3 regions of the Rahnella sp. WP5 genome follow, and region 3 is predicted to be linked to each of the others. Evidence: predicted binding sites of a transcription regulator. Region 3 holds the regulator's gene; each other region holds the start of a gene.
The links. The regulator PurR, encoded in region 3, represses purine synthesis genes. The targets are predictions, from matches to a motif close to CANGCAAACGTTTGCNTG.
Positions count from the first base shown of each region.

Region 1: the regulator PurR is predicted to act here: its motif matches at 1,225-1,242, upstream of serA (phosphoglycerate dehydrogenase).
Region 2: the regulator PurR is predicted to act here: its motif matches at 1,340-1,357, upstream of rbsD (D-ribose pyranase).

Region 1 is NZ_KN050721.1:35,814-38,089, reverse strand. Features, by position in the region: gene serA (phosphoglycerate dehydrogenase) at 1-1,141, opposite strand, end outside; gene rpiA (ribose-5-phosphate isomerase RpiA) at 1,492-2,154, opposite strand.
Region 2 is NZ_JQJR01000007.1:396,119-398,394, reverse strand. Features, by position in the region: gene rbsA (ribose ABC transporter ATP-binding protein RbsA) at 1-900, opposite strand, end outside; gene rbsD (D-ribose pyranase) at 908-1,327, opposite strand; gene kup (low affinity potassium transporter Kup) at 1,543-2,276, opposite strand, start outside.
Region 3 is NZ_JQJR01000014.1:24,134-26,409, forward strand. Features, by position in the region: gene EX31_RS13825 (C40 family peptidase) at 1-99, shown strand, start outside; gene EX31_RS26555 (cytochrome bd-I oxidase subunit CydH) at 265-384, opposite strand; gene purR (HTH-type transcriptional repressor PurR) at 688-1,713, shown strand; gene punR (DNA-binding transcriptional activator PunR) at 1,751-2,276, opposite strand, start outside.

The DNA.
Region 1 (2,276 bases), on a different contig from region 3:
CATAACCGATTTCTGGACTGGTTTGCAGGTACTGCGCAGCAATGTTGATGCCCTGTTCCGCAAAAATCTGGTTGATGCTGGTCAGCACACCCGGACGGTTTTCGTGGATATGCAGCAAACGGCTGGCTTTCTCGGTATGCGCTGGCAGAGACGCTTCCGGGAAGTTAACCGCTGACAGTGTAGAACCGTTGTCAGAGTATTTCGCCAGTTTGCCTGCCACTTCGAGGCCGATACCTTCCTGCGCTTCCATCGTTGAACCGCCGATATGTGGCGTCAGCAATACGTTGTCGAATTCACACAGCGGAGAATTGAACGGGTCACTGTTAGTCGCCGGTTCTTCCGGGAAGACGTCGATAGCCGCACCGGAAAGATGTTTGTTGCGCAGCGCATTGCACAGCGCAGGAATGTCGATGACCGTACCGCGTGAGGCGTTGATCAGCAGTGCGCCCGGCTTCATCTGCGCCAGCTGCACTTCAGAAATCATGTCTTTGGTTCCGGCTGTTTCCGGCACATGCAGCGTGACGACGTCGCTGGTATTGAGCAATTCTTCCAGTGTGGCAATCGGCTGCGCGTTGCCCAAAGGCAGTTTGCTTTCGATGTCATAATAGAAGACGCGCATCCCCAGGCTTTCCGCCAGGATCCCCAGTTGCGTACCAATGTGGCCGTAACCGATAATGCCCAGACGTTTGCCGCGCGCTTCGAATGAACCGACCGCCAGCTTGTTCCAGACACCACGGTGCGCTTTCGCATTCGCTTCAGGAATGCCGCGCATCATCAGCAACATCTCGCCCAGCACCATTTCCGCAACCGAACGGGTGTTGGAGAAGGGTGCGTTAAAGACCGGAATACCACGACGGGTCGCAGCTTTCAGATCTACCTGATTGGTGCCGATACAGAAACACCCAACAGCCACCAGTTTTTCTGCTGCCTGGAACACTTCTTCAGTCAGCTGAGTACGCGATCGGAGTCCAACAAAGTGCGCATCACGGATCGATTCTTTCAGCGATTGCGTGTCTAAAGCACCTTTGTGAAATTCAATATTGGTGTAACCCGCGGCACGGAGTGTATCAACCGCACTTTGGTGGACGCCTTCCACTAACAAAAATTTAATCTTGTCTTTCTCAAGTGATACTTTTGCCATTTCCCGACCCTATATTTTTCTGGCTGAATTCGAACTGCAAGATGACTGCTCACAGTCAACATAACAAAAAATCCGCCATCATCAATACAAACGATTGCCTGCCCCCCAGCAGAAGGCTCAGCACGCCTGCCGGTTTTTAGCATTTCATGCTGGTTCAATTTTACTGTGCCAGACGTTCAGGAGGAGAAATACAGAAATGTGACATAAGTCACCAAATTAAAGCCTTTGAAGAAAAGATGATTCAGTCAGAAAATTATCATCTTCATAACATTGCGTTATGACAGCGCAATGACGAGGCTTAGGCTGGCTGCCTTGCCCTAAAGCAGCCAGATCTTCTGCTTATATTCTGATTACTTCAGTTTGACGGTTTTGACACCTTCAGAAGTCCCGACCAGCGCCACGTCAGCACCCCGGTTGGCGAACAGGCCGACAGTCACAACACCGGCAATATTGTTGATCTTATTTTCCATCGCGACGGCATCAAGAATGTTCAGGTTATGCACATCAAGGATCACATTGCCATTGTCTGTCAGCACATTCTGGCGGTATTCCGGCAGGCCGCCGAGTTTAACCAGTTCACGCGCAACATAAGAGCGCGCCATTGGGATCACTTCCACCGGCAGCGGGAATTTACCCAGCACATCAACCTGCTTGGAAGCATCCACGATACAGATGAATTTTTTGGCAATCGCGGCAATGATTTTTTCGCGGGTCAGCGCAGCGCCCCCCCCTTTGATCATCTGCATCGAGCCGTTGATTTCATCCGCGCCATCGACATACACATCCAGCGAATCCACTTCATTGCTGTCGAAAACATGAATACCCAGGCTCTTCAGTTTTGCGGTAGAAGCATCGGAGCTTGAAACCGCACCTTCAATCTGGCCTTTGATGGAACCCAGTGCATCAATGAAATGTGCGGCGGTGGATCCGGTACCGACACCGACAATGGTGCCCGGCGTGACGTAATCCAGTGCGGCCCAGCCGACTGCTTTTTTCAATTCTTCCTGCGTCATAATGGCTTCTCTGTCTGATAACACGTAAGTGGCGTGAATAGTTCGGTGGAACGAAGAGTGCCGGTGATTATAAAGCATGTCCCGGCAATTTGGATAAACAACACCGCAGCCAGATCACACTT
Region 2 (2,276 bases), on a different contig from region 3:
TCCGTAGAGAATTTTCATCAGTTCGGTACGGCCTGCGCCCATCAGACCGGAAATCCCCAGAATTTCGCCGCTGTACAGATCAAAGCTGACGTTATCCACGCCCGGCCCGCTGACATCGCGTACCTGCAAACGCAGCGCACCGCGTTCATGATTAATGCGCGGGTATTGCTCTTCGAGGCGACGGCCCACCATCATTTCAATCAGCGTGTCTTCTTCAAGCGAACTGACCGGCCGCTCGGCGATGAACTGCCCGTCACGGAACACCGTCACGTCGTCGCAGATTTCGAAAATTTCTTTCATGCGGTGGGAGATATACACCACACCGCAACCGGCGGCTTTCAGTTCCCGGATCACGTTAAATAAAGAAGCGGTTTCGGTATCGGTCAGGGCATCCGTCGGTTCATCCATAATGATGACTTTGGATTCAAAGCTCAGCACTTTGGCAATTTCGACCATCTGCTGGTCGCCGATGGATAAATCGCCTACCAGCCGGTCGCTTTTGTAACGCAGATTCAGGCGCGCCAGCAGTTTATCGGCCTCGGCATACATCTTTTTCCAGTTGATGCGGCCAAAACCGTTCACAAACTCACGACCCAGGAAGATATTTTCAGCAATCGTCAGTTGCGGGATCAGGTTCAATTCCTGATGAATGATACCAATCCCGGCTTCCTGAGAGGCTTTAGGGCCACTGAAAACCGCTTCCTTGCCAAGAAAATGCACTGAGCCGGCATCTTTCTGATAGATGCCGGTCAGCACTTTCATCATGGTGGACTTGCCCGCGCCGTTTTCTCCCACCAGCGCCATTACACGTCCCGGATAGACGCTGAGCGCCGCGCCGGAAAGTGCTTTTACGCCGGGAAAGGCTTTATCAATGCCTGTTAGTTGCAGCAAAGGTTGCATAAAGGCCTCAGAAGGTTACGCCGGCACACAGAATAACGTTCGCATAAGGCGAACATTCCCCGCTGCGGATCACAGCCCGACTTTTTTCGCTTTGTGCTTTGAATGACTCATGACTGACGTAATCCAAAGCAATGGTGTTTCCCTGGTGTTGTTCGAGTTGTGTCAATTGGGCGAGCAACGCTTCATGGAGTTGAGGATTTTTAGTGAGGATTTCCTCGGCGAGGATAGCCCGCTCAACCTGCATCTCATGTGTCACTACCTCTAAGACTTGTAAAAAGGTGGGAACTCCCTGGGTCAGGGCCAGATCGATGCGTTGGCAAGCTGCTGGCACCGGAAGTCCGGCATCGCCAATAACCAGCTGATCGGTGTGACCTAACCGGGCAATAACATGTGAGATTTCGGCATTTAACAGCGGTGACTTCTTCATTGTGAACTCCTACAGCGAAACGTTTCGCTCACCAATGAGTTTATAAAGATCCCCGGCCATCGCAACGGAGTTATGATGGAATTGTGATCAGCGTCGAAACGTTTCGCTGAATAATTAAGAAACCGCAGGGAAATTTGAGTTAGTCGTTTCAGAAAGGAGAAAGCGAAAATAAAACAGGGCACCCGAAGGTGCCCTGCGAGCAGTAGAAATGAGGATCAGATTTCTACCTGCGTACCGAGTTCGATTACGCGGTTCGGCGGAATTTCAAACTGATCCGGCGCACGTAAGGCGTTGCGGCTGAGCGCCATAAAGAGTTTGCCACGGAAGTAGAGATACCAGGGGCGCTTGGTCAGGATCAGTGATTCGTGCGACATAAAGAATGACGTTTCCATCATCCGGCACGGCAATCCTTCCAGACCGCAACGGTGGAACACTTCCTCCACGTTCGGCGTTTCTTTAAATCCGTAGCTGGCGACCACACGCCAGAACGTCGGCGAAAGCTGTTCGATGGTGACGCGCCGGACGTTATGTACATAAGGCGCATCTTCGGTGCGTAACGTCAGCAGTACCACACGCTCATGCAACACTTTGTTGTGTTTGAGATTGTGCAGCAACGCAAACGGAATGACGTTGATGGCGCGCGACATATACACAGCCGTACCCGGAACACGCACCGGCGGGGATTTCTCCAGAGAGGCGATCATCGCTTCCAGGGAATTCCCATGCTCGTTCATGCGGCGCATAAGGCGGAAGCGCTCGCTTTTCCAGGTCGTCATAACGATAAACATGCCCAAACCCAGCGTCAGCGGCAACCAACCGCCGGAGAACAGTTTAGTAGCGTTCGCCGCGAACAGCGGGATATCCATAAACAGCAGACCGATCAGCAAAAGCCCGACCAGGAAAGGTTTCCAGTGCCAGTTTTTGAGTGCCACCGTACAGGAAAGAATAC
Region 3 (2,276 bases):
ACGGGCGAAGACATTAAAATCACCTCTCTCGGCGACGATTACTGGCAAGATCATTATGTGGGTGCACGCCGGGTAATGACGCCGAAAACGATCCGATAATAAACAATTCGTTAAGTCTGAAGTTTCGCTAATCAGCCATTGAATAGCATTTAACGAAGAGTTTCTGCAGGGAAGAGTATCGGCGGTAACGGCCACTGCGTAAAATTGAAAAGGGCGATTCCTGTAACAGGAATCGCCCTTTTTTATCGCGGTTCACTTACTGAATCAGTTCATCACCGCAGTGAAGCTGAAAGCGATAATCATAAGCAAAGCGCATACCGTGGTGATCAACGATAATTTCAGGTTGCTGTCCATCAAACCCCCTTTCGGATCAAATTGTGGCATTTTTTAAGCCACACTAATTGTGTGCCAACGCATTTTCGCATAATTAACATTTAAAATCTTGTGCTGAATGACAATGTATCCCTGAGAATTTTACTTCCACTTTCCTGCATTATAAGAGAAAATTGTCGGTTAACACGCCTGTGTGCCGGTTGATTTCACCCGAGAGTATTTCACGCCTCATTCTGAAGAATCCACCCAACGATTTCACTGCCCTTTTAGAAGCCAGCAGTGAGATCCACGCAAGCAAACGATTAACATAATGCTAACGTGCTGAAACACGTGAGTTCAGGAGTCATTGTTTACATGGCAACGATTAAAGATGTCGCAAAGCGCGCTGGCGTTTCCACTACAACCGTGTCGCACGTCATCAATAAAACACGTTTCGTCGCCGAAGAAACCAAAGAAGCGGTTCTCCTTGCAATCAAAGAGTTACATTACTCGCCGAGTGCTGTAGCCCGCAGTCTGAAGGTCAATAACACCAAAACGATCGGTCTGCTTGCCACCTCCAGCGAAGCGCCCTATTTTGCCGAAGTGATTGAAGCCGTAGAAAACAGCTGCTTCTCCAAAGGCTATACGCTGATTTTGTGTAACTCGCATAATAATCTGGAAAAACAACAAGCCTACCTGCAAATGCTGGCGCAAAAACGCGTCGATGGCTTGCTGGTGATGTGCGCGGAATATCCTGATGAGTTGCTCAATATGCTCGAGGAGCACCGTTCGATCCCAATGGTGGTCATGGACTGGGGCGAAGCGCGTAAGAACTTCACCGACAGCATTATTGATAATGCTTTCGAAGGGGGTTACATGGCCGGGCGTTATCTGATTGAACGCGGTCATCGTGATATTGGGGTGATCCCGGGCCAACTGGCACGTAATACCGGCGGTGGCCGCTTCCAGGGTTTTGTGAAAGCACTGACTGAAGCCAATATTCCGCTGCGTGACGAATGGGTAGTTCAGGGCGATTTCGAGCCAGAATCGGGCTATCAGGCGATGCATAAAATTCTGATGCAGAAGCACCGCCCGACTGCCGTATTCTGTGGTGGCGATGTGATGGCAATGGGCGCAATCTGTGCCGCAGACGAACTGGGCCTGCGCGTTCCTCAGGATATTTCCGTGATCGGTTACGACAATGTGCGTAACGCCCGCTACTTCTCCCCCGCGCTGACAACCGTGCATCAGCCGAAAGAACGTCTGGGTGAAATGGCCTTTACCATGTTGCTGGACAGAATTGTCAGTAAGCGTGAAGAGTCTCAGACCATTGAGGTGCATCCGAAACTGGTCGAACGCCGTTCCGTAGCCGATGGTCCGTACCGCGATTACCGCCGTTAACAGATATCGAACGCCTGCAGATGCAGGCGTTTTTTTTCTAATCGCGCAGCCATTCCTGATTCATGGTTTCTGTATCGCCCATATATTCCAGCAACCAGGCCAGCGAGGGTGACGGATTGCTTTGATCCCATGTCAGGCAACACGGGCTGTCGGGAAACGTATTTTCCAGCGTCAGCACCTGCAACTTTTTCTGTTCTATCCACGGCGTGACGCGATGAACCGGCATCATACCCACGCATAAGCCCTCGGTCAGGCATTCCAGCGCGCAGGTCCAGTCTGGCACGACCAGCCGCCGCTGGTTATCCAGCGTCCATGTATCCCGCTTAGGCAATGTCCGGGAGGTGTCTTCCAGACAGAGTGCAGGATAAGGCCGCAACTCATCATCATTCAGCGCGCCGGATAACTGCGCAAGCGGATGTTGCGGGCTGACGACGCAATGCCAGTCCATAAATCCCATGTCACGAAAACTGAAGCCCCCGCCAACCGGTATCGCGCGTGTAGCACCGATCGCCACGTCTGCCCGCCCGTCAACCAGCGCATCCCAGACACCATTAAACACTTCT